Regions from separate parts of the Stenotrophomonas sp. 3(2025) genome, predicted to be linked through region 1. Evidence: riboswitches for the same ligand, from Rfam matches in the RefSeq annotation. Region 1 holds a riboswitch; the other holds the start of a gene.

Region 1 (4,208 bases):
CCGCCGACCTTCACCGCGTTGGCGGCATCGTCGTAGCGCTTGCCCGCGCCCTGTACGGTCAGGCCGGTGCGGAAGTCGCCGAAGCGGCGATCGATGTCCAGGCGCGCGGTCTGCTGCGCACGGCGTGCCAGCCAGTTGTCGAACTGCGCGCTGCCGTTGGTGCGGTTGCGCGGGTCGGTGAAACTCAGCTGCGCGTTGATGTCGAAGCCGGCCACGGTGGCGCCGCCGGTCAGTTCCGCACCGCGGATGCGTGCCTTTTCGACCTGCTGCATGCGGAAGGTGGCCGCGTCGTAGGTGATCAGGTCATCGATGCGGGTTTCGTACACGTCCAGGCCCCAGCGCCAGCCCTGGCCCTGCTGCGAGATGCCGAGGTTGGCACTCTTGGACTTCTCCGGGTCCAGCGTCGGCACGCCGCTCCACGGGTCGTACAGGTCGCTGAAGGTCGGTGCCTTGAACGCGGTGCCGTAGCTGGCGTTGACGCGCAGGCCGTGGCCCAGCTCCATCGCCCAGCCGAGGCTGCCGGTGGCATGGTTGCCGAACTGCTGGTTGTCATCATTGCGCGCGCTGGCCTGCAGCTGGTGACGGCCGAAGCGCGCCTGGTACTGCAGGAATACGCCGGTGTTGCGACGGCTGTCGACCAGGTAACCGGCGCTGCTGCCATCCAGGTTGTCCTCGCTCCAGTCCACGCCGGTGCTGAGCAGCTGGCCTTCGGCAACACCGATGTCGGCCTGCAGCGAAGCGCTGTCGCGGTGCGTCTGTGCGCTGCCGCGTGCACCGAAATCACCGAAGTTGTCGGACTCGTTGTCGCTGCGGCCGACGTTGGCGGTCAGCGTCAACTGTTCGGACGGGGTGTAGCGCACCTTGCCGGCCAGCACCTGCTGGCGGGTCTCGGAGTAGTTGTAGTAGCCGTCGTAGTGGTTCTTGCCGTCGGCACGCAGGGCGCTGCCTTCCACGGTCCACTGGTCGCTCAGGTTGTAACCACCGCGCAGGCTCTTGGACAGGTTGCGGTAGCCATCGCGGTCGGGTTCATCGGCGAAGCAGCCGGTAAACAGCGTGGCCGAACCGCGGCAGGCATCGATGCCATCCGAATGCTGGTAGGCGATGTCGGCACCGAACCAGCCGCGTTCGGTGCCGCCACCGATGCCACCGCTGGCTTCACGCAGGCCATTGCTGCCGCCGCCCAGCTGGAAGTGCGGAGCGAAATCACCCTGGTTGCGGCGGGTGAAGATCTGGATCACGCCGCCGATGGCGTCGGCACCGTACAGGCTGGACTGCGGGCCGCGCACGATTTCCACGCGCTCGATCTGTGCCAGCGGCAGATCCTGGTACATCGCCAGGCCGAGGTCGGCGCTGTTGATGCGCACGCCATCGACCAGCACCACGGTGTGCGAGGAATTGGTGCCACGCAGGAACAGCGAGCTCTGCTTGCCCAGGCCACCGGCGTTGGTCAGGTTGATGCCGGCGCGGCCCCGCAGCAGTTCCTGCAGGGAGGTGGCCTGGCTGGATTCGATCTGCGCGCGGTCGATCACCTGCGCAGGCGCAATGCTGTCCTGCAGGGCGATCGGCGTGCGGGTGGCGGTGACCAGCACCTGGTCGAGGTCGGCGGCACCATCATCGGCCAGGGCCAAGGCAGGAAGCGCGGCCAGCACGGCCAGGGACAGCATTCGGGACTGCAGTTTCATCGGGGGACTCCAGGTGCCGCGCACGCCCGCGCAGCGAAGGGGAGGAGTCACAACAGGCAGGCACGCGCCGATGCCGCAGCCATCGCCGCAGACAACCAGCGCCATGCCCACCGCATCGCGACCTGAGGCTTCCGGGCCGGTCTCCGGGCTCGCCGCCGGGTGGCCCGAGGCCACCGTCCAGGCGCCTTCCCATGCCTGCGGCACAGTGGCGGGTTGCCTGGAACTGACGTGCTTACCGTTGCGGGGGCAGCGCCGGCATGGCGTGTTGTCACGCGTCACCGGCTTCCCGTTTCAACCTGCCGGCAGGGCCGCAGGTCACCTGGAAGTGCGCGCAGTCTACGGCATCGCGGCCGGCCCGTAGCAGTGAACCTGCGCTACTGGCGAGGCGCGGATGCACCTGCACGGTGCAGCAGACCTGCGCCAGCGCCTAGAATGCAGCTCGAATTATCGTGGTGCCGTTGCCGATGTCCGTCTGTTTTCCGCTGTTCCCGCGCCGCCCTGACTGGGCACGCGCATGATCCTCGACCTGGTCCGCCATGCCGGCAACGGTCGTGATGAGTTCCTCGATGGCCGCAGCGATCCGCCGCAGCTGGCCCGCCTGCCGCAGGAGCTGGTCGATGCCTATGCCGGGCAGTCGTGGGAACGGGTGATCAGTTCGCCGCGCCTGCGCTCGCTGCATACGGCGATGGCACTGGCCACACCGCGCGCGCTGGATGTTGAGGCCGACGAGGAGTGGGAAGAGCTGGATTTCGGTGACTGGGATGGCCAGTCATTGTTCGATCTGCCGGAAAAGGCGTTGGCCGCGTTCCACGCCGATCCGCACGCGTTTCCGCCGCCGCATGGCGAAAGCTGGGGCCACTTCGAACGGCGCATCGCACGCGCGCTGGATCGCCTGCTGGATGACGACGACCCGCCACCGACGGTCGTGGTCAGCCACGGCGGCCCGCTGCGCATGGTGCTGTCGCTGGTGTGCGGCCTGCCGATGTCGCTGTGCTGGGCGCTGCGCATCGACCACGGCACGCGCCTGCGCGTGTGGGTCGAGCGCGGTGAAGCGGGGCTGGTGGGCGAGCTGCTGGAGCTGCAGCAACCCTGACGAATCCGGTAGCGCCGGGCCATGCCCGGGGGATTCCACATCACCCGCGCTACGCGCTCGCCGGGCATGGCCCGGCGCTACCGATCGCGCATCACGGTGGTGGTGCCGGCCGCTGGCCGGCATTCCCAGCAACGCGGAGGCCTCAATCCTCGTCGGCGCTTTCGGCCGCGCTTTCTTCGCCATCATCCTCGGCGTCGAAGCGCTGCTCATGCACCGGGCCCGAGGCCGGACCTGCCGCCTTCAGCGGATGCACGGCGATTCGTGCTTCGTAGTCCTGCACCAGCGCCGTACGCTGCGGTTCGCTCAATTCCTGCCAGTGGCAGTCCAGCAGCGCACCTTCCAGCGAATACAGCAGGTTGAGGCTGGGCTTGAAGCCGGCACGCTTGACCTTGACGAAGGCACCGACGGCACCGGTGGCAACCAGGTCCTCACGGCTGCGCAGGCCCACCTGCCGCAGCCATGCCGCACTCTTCGGGCCGATGTTGCGCAGCTTGACCGCGCTCACGCCAACGCCCCGACGAACACCTCGGCGATGGCTTCCAGGCCGGCCTGGTCCTCGGCATCGAAGCGGCCGACGACCGGGCTGTCGATATCGAACACACCGATCAGCTCCCCACCGCGGAGCAACGGCACCACCAGTTCCGAGCGCGATGCGGCGTCGCAGGCGATATGGCCGGGGAAGGCGTCCACATCTTCGATCCGCTGGGTGACGCGCTGGCTGGCGGCCGCACCGCACACGCCCTTGTCCAGCGGAATGCGTACGCAGGCCGGCAGGCCCTGGAACGGACCGACCACCAGTTCCTTGCCGTCATACAGGTAGAAGCCCACCCAGTTCAGGTCGGGCAGGGCGTGGTAGACCAGTGCAGCGAGGTTGGCCGCATTGGCGATGCGGTCGGACTCGCCGTAGACCAGGCCACGGGCCTGTTCCAGCAGCTGGGCGTATTGTTCCGGCTTGCTGCCGGTGAGCGAGGCGTTGGCGAACATGGCCGCAGTCTAGCAAGCGTGCCGGGCCAGCGATAATGGGGGCTCTGCTGCCCTGCTGGAGCCTGTGATGTCCCTGCCTGCCACGTTGCCGACGGCCCTGTTCGTCACCGGTACCGATACCGAGATCGGCAAGACCGCCGCCAGTACCGCGCTGCTGCACGCGCTGCGCCGGCGCGGCCTGCGCGCGGTGGGCATGAAGCCGGTGGCCAGCGGCAGCCATGACGCGGGGCAGGGGCTGCGCAACGACGACGCGCTGGCATTGCAGGCCGCCAGCCTGCCGGTGCCTGACTACGCCGATCTGAACCCCTACGCATTGCGCCAGCCGTTGGCGCCCGAACTGGCGGCCGCAGAAGATGGCGTGCGCATCGAACTGGCCCCGATCGTGGCGGCCTTCGAACGCCTGCGCGCACAGGCCGACGTGGTGGTGGTCGAAGGCGTGGGCGGCTGGC
Region 2 (4,208 bases), on a different contig from region 1:
ACCGCGAACAGGAAGCGGCCCAGCTCACCGGCCGCCAGCGGCGTGGCGATGGACTGGTAGTGCCGCTGCCATCCATGCCGGTTCTCGGTAGGCAGGAACACCGCGCGTTCCAGCGTCTGTCGGCTGTCGCTCTCGCGCACCACCGGCTCGGGACGTTGCGGATAGACCAGGTTGATGGCGAAGGTCGGCCAGCGCGGCAGTGCGGCATCGAACAGGTGAATCGGGAAGTTGCTGCTGATCCCGCCATCGGAGAACCAGCACACCCGGAACGCGGTGATCACCGGACCGCAGGCCTGGCCCGCGCTGGTCAGCCCTTCCATGCTGTCGGCCACGTTCTGCCCGCCCTCATCTGCCGCCGTCGACGTCGGCTCGCAGCGACGTTCGCGACGCGAGGGCTCATGCAGCGGCACCGCGCTGATCAGCAGCGGGAAGCTGAGGCTCATGCGCGTGGCCACCAGTACCGGCAGCGACGCACCCTGCGGCAGATGGAAGTAGTTGCGGCCTTCAACCTCGCGCGGTGGTCCGGCGCGGTCGACCATCCACTGCACCACACTGGCCGGGAACAGCTGCTCGAACTCCTCGCGCAGGAACCAGAACTGCGCCCCGCCCAACGGCAGCGTGCGTGGTTCGTTGTGCGATACGCAGGTGGTGATCATCTGCAGGGTGATCGCATGCGGGCTGTCCGGTTCGCCTGCATAGCGCGGCGCGTCGTGCAGGTCGGCGAAGGTCAGCGGTGCATCCATCGGCTTGCCCGACAGCTGCTGCAGGCTTTCATGCAGCCACTCGGTCAGCGCCGGCCTGCCTGCACTGCGGCTAAGCCCGCTGCACAGGCCCAGCAGGTTGCGCCGCGCCACCCGGGCCACGCGCAGCGCAGCGGCGGCCACGCCCGCGCCGTAGGCACACAGCAGCGACGGCAGCAGGGTCGCGGCCACGCCGCTCCAGCCACCACCCCACCAGCCCAGGCCGAGCAGCAGTGCCAGCGACACCAGCACTTCCAACGGCGCGATCTGGAACACCGCGATGGCCAGGCACAGCAGCTTGCGTGGCCAGCCGGCGTTGCCGGTCAGCACCACCAGCAGTCGATATGCCGCGCGCGCGCCGGCGGCGGGCTGGAACAGGCTGTAGATGAATCCGCGCCGCGACAGCTGCGCCGACACTGCCGACAGACCGCCATAGCCGGCGTCGCCAGGCAGCTGTTCGCCCCGTTGCTGGCGCCGGTCGCCGTACGCCGCCGCGGCCGCCACGGCTGCGGCGATCGCACCGGCCGAAGTGCCGCCGATGCTCTTGAAACGGTATTCGCGAGCCAATGCGAGCACCGCGTTGGGATACACGATGCCGCTGGTGATGCCGCCTTTCATGACCAGATCGCAGTACTTCGCCGCCACGAGCCACCTCCCGTCTGTCGGTGCCCAGTATGGCAAGAGGCACTCTCACAGCCTGAGAAACGCGCCACAGCCCTGCGTTTTCATCGACCCTTGACCATTGCCGCCAACGCGTCCACCGTGAGCACGTCGAAGGTATCCCTGCCGTGGCATCGATGGCGGCAGGGATTTAAACGGGAATCCGGTGAAGGCGCCTTGCGCGCCCATTCCGGAGCTGCCCCGCAGCGGTGAATGGAAACGAATCCTGCCAACAGCACTGGGCTCGCGCCTGGGAAGCGGCAGGTAGTAGGTGGGCCAGCCGGCCCGTGTCCATCAGCCCGAATACCGGCCCCGGCCGGGGGACACGACCGTCCCCCTGACTCGACCTGGAATCTCCGCGGGGAGGTTGCCGGGGCCGTCGTCGTCCTGCGCGTGCAGGCGATGTGGCCGCGCGCGTCCTGTTCACGGTTTCCGTCCAGACCTGCTGCCAACGCCCAGATGCACCCGACGATGACCGAGCTCCAACGCCCCACCCTGACCCTTCCCGACAACGGCCAGCGCCTGTTGCTGCACTCATGCTGTGCGCCCTGCTCGGGTGAGGTGATGGAGGCGATCACTGCCTCCGGGATCGACTACGCGATCTTCTTCTACAACCCCAACATCCATCCGGTGAAGGAATACGAGCTGCGCAAGCAGGAGAACATTCGCTTCGCCGAACAGCACGGCATCCCCTTCATCGACTGCGACTACGACACCGACAACTGGTTCAGCCGTGCACGTGGCATGGAGAACGAACCCGAGCGTGGCATCCGCTGCACCATGTGCTTCGACATGCGTTTCGAGCGCACCGCGCTGTACGCGCACGAGCATGGCTACGACACCATCAGCTCTTCGCTGGGCATCTCGCGCTGGAAGAACATGGCACAGATCAACGACTGTGGTATTCGCGCCGCCTCGCGCTACGAAGGCCTGCAGTACTGGGACTACAACTGGCGCAAGGGCGGCGGTGCCAGCCGCATGATCGAGATCAGCAAGCGCGAGCAGTTCTACCAGCAGGAATACTGCGGCTGCGTCTACTCGCTGCGCGATGCCAACCGTCATCGTCGCGAGAACGGCCGCGAGCGCATCAGGATCGGTCTGCTGTATTACGGGCAGGACAACGACGACGCCAGCGGCGATTGACGTGCACGCGAGGGGCGGCCACGCTGGTCGCCCCTCCTGCGTTGTACCGGACCTGCCATGACCACCCTGCCCGCTGATGTCGCCCTGCTGGTGATCGACCTGCAGCCGGACTTCATGCCCGGTGGCGCCCTCGCCTGCGAACAGGGCGATGCGCTGGTGGCACCGATCAACGCGCTGTTGGCCGAGCGCCGCTACCGCACCGTGGTGGCCACCCAGGACTGGCACCCGGCCAACCACGCCTCGTTCGCCAGCCAGCACCCGGGCCACCTGCCTTTTGAAGCCATCCTGCTGCATGCACAGCCACAGACCCTGTGGCCGGACCACTGCGTGCAGGGCAGCACCGGCGCCGCCCTGCACCCCGGCGTGGACTGGACCGTGGCCGACCTGATCCTGCGCAAGGGCAGCCGCCAGCAGGTGGATTCCTACAGTGCCTTCCGCGAGAACCACGGCCCCGACGGCACGCGCCCGGCCACCGGGCTGGCCGGCTGGCTGCACGAACGCGGCATCCGCGAGGTGCACCTGTGCGGGCTGGCCCGCGACTACTGCGTGCTGTGGAGCGCGCAGGACGCGGTGAAGTCGGGTTTCCGGGTGAAATTCCTGTGGGAGCTGACCCGGCCGGTGACCGAGGCCAATGACGGCATGGTGCGCGAAGCCCTGGCGAAGGCGAGGATCGCGATCCTCTGACCCGCTTCCGCCGGGCATGGCCCGGCGCTACCCGTCGTCCGATCCTGGTAGCGCCGGGCCATGCCCGGCGAGCGGGCGACGCGGCCGTTACCTGAACACCACCGTGCGGTGCCCGTTGAGCAGGATGCGGTGCTCCACGTGCCGGCGCACCGCCCGCGCCAACACCTGCGATTCGGTATCGCTGCCCAGCCGTACCAGTTCGCGCGGGGTCATCGCGTGGTCCACGCGGGCCACGTCCTGTTCGATGATCGGGCCTTCGTCCAGGTCTTCGGTGACGTAGTGCGCGGTGGCGCCGATGATCTTGACCCCGCGCGCGTGCGCCTGGTGGTACGGCTGCGCGCCCTTGAAGCTGGGCAGGAAACTGTGGTGGATGTTGATCGCCCTGCCCGCCAGCGCACGGCACAGCGTGGGCGAGAGAATCTGCATGTAGCGCGCCAGCACCACCAGGTCGATGCGCTCGCGCTCGACCAGATCGATGATCTGCTGTTCCTGCGCCGCGCGCGTGTCGGCGTTCACCGGCAGGTGGTGGAACGGCACCTGGTAGGACGCTGCCAGTGCTGCGAAGTCGGCATGGTTGGAGGCCACCGCAGCGATGTCCACCTTCAACTGGCCGCTGTGCGCACGGAACAGCAGATCGTTCAGGCAATGGCCCTGCTTGCTGACCAGCACCAGCAGGCGCGGCCGGCGGCGGCCATCATGCAGCTGCCAGTCCATGCCGAAGTCTGCGGCCAGTGCGGCCATCGCGGCGTGCACGGTGTCCAGCGGCAGACCCGCATCGCGGTCGAAGTGCACGCGCAGGAAGAAGCGACCGCTCTCCTCGTCGCCGAACTGCTGGGCGTCGAGGATGTTGCAGCCGTGGTCGAACAACAGGCCCGACACGCGGTAGACGATGCCGGTGCGGTCGGGACAGGAGAGAGTGAGGATGGAATCGGGGCGCATCGCCGGAGTGTAGGGCAGCACCGCTGCGCGGTGCACGATGCT

What was found. Region 1 has a riboswitch for cobalamin ahead of btuB (TonB-dependent vitamin B12 receptor). Riboswitches for the same ligand answer to the same signal wherever they lie in the genome.
Region 2: another riboswitch for cobalamin. It lies ahead of ACUXVE_RS09720 (epoxyqueuosine reductase QueH); the one in region 1 lies ahead of btuB (TonB-dependent vitamin B12 receptor).

The regions. Positions count from the first base shown of each region.
Region 1 is NZ_JBQOIF010000017.1:89,426-93,633, reverse strand. Features, by position in the region: gene btuB (TonB-dependent vitamin B12 receptor) at 1-1,682, opposite strand, end outside; cobalamin riboswitch at 1,800-2,020, opposite strand; gene ACUXVE_RS13910 (histidine phosphatase family protein) at 2,197-2,775, shown strand; gene ACUXVE_RS13905 (TfoX/Sxy family protein) at 2,918-3,280, opposite strand; gene ACUXVE_RS13900 (GAF domain-containing protein) at 3,277-3,759, opposite strand; gene bioD (dethiobiotin synthase) at 3,827-4,208, shown strand, end outside.
Region 2 is NZ_JBQOIF010000010.1:39,339-43,546, reverse strand. Features, by position in the region: gene ACUXVE_RS09725 (patatin-like phospholipase family protein) at 1-1,385, opposite strand, end outside; cobalamin riboswitch at 1,513-1,729, shown strand; gene ACUXVE_RS09720 (epoxyqueuosine reductase QueH) at 1,872-2,543, shown strand; gene pncA (bifunctional nicotinamidase/pyrazinamidase) at 2,601-3,227, shown strand; gene purU (formyltetrahydrofolate deformylase) at 3,315-4,166, opposite strand.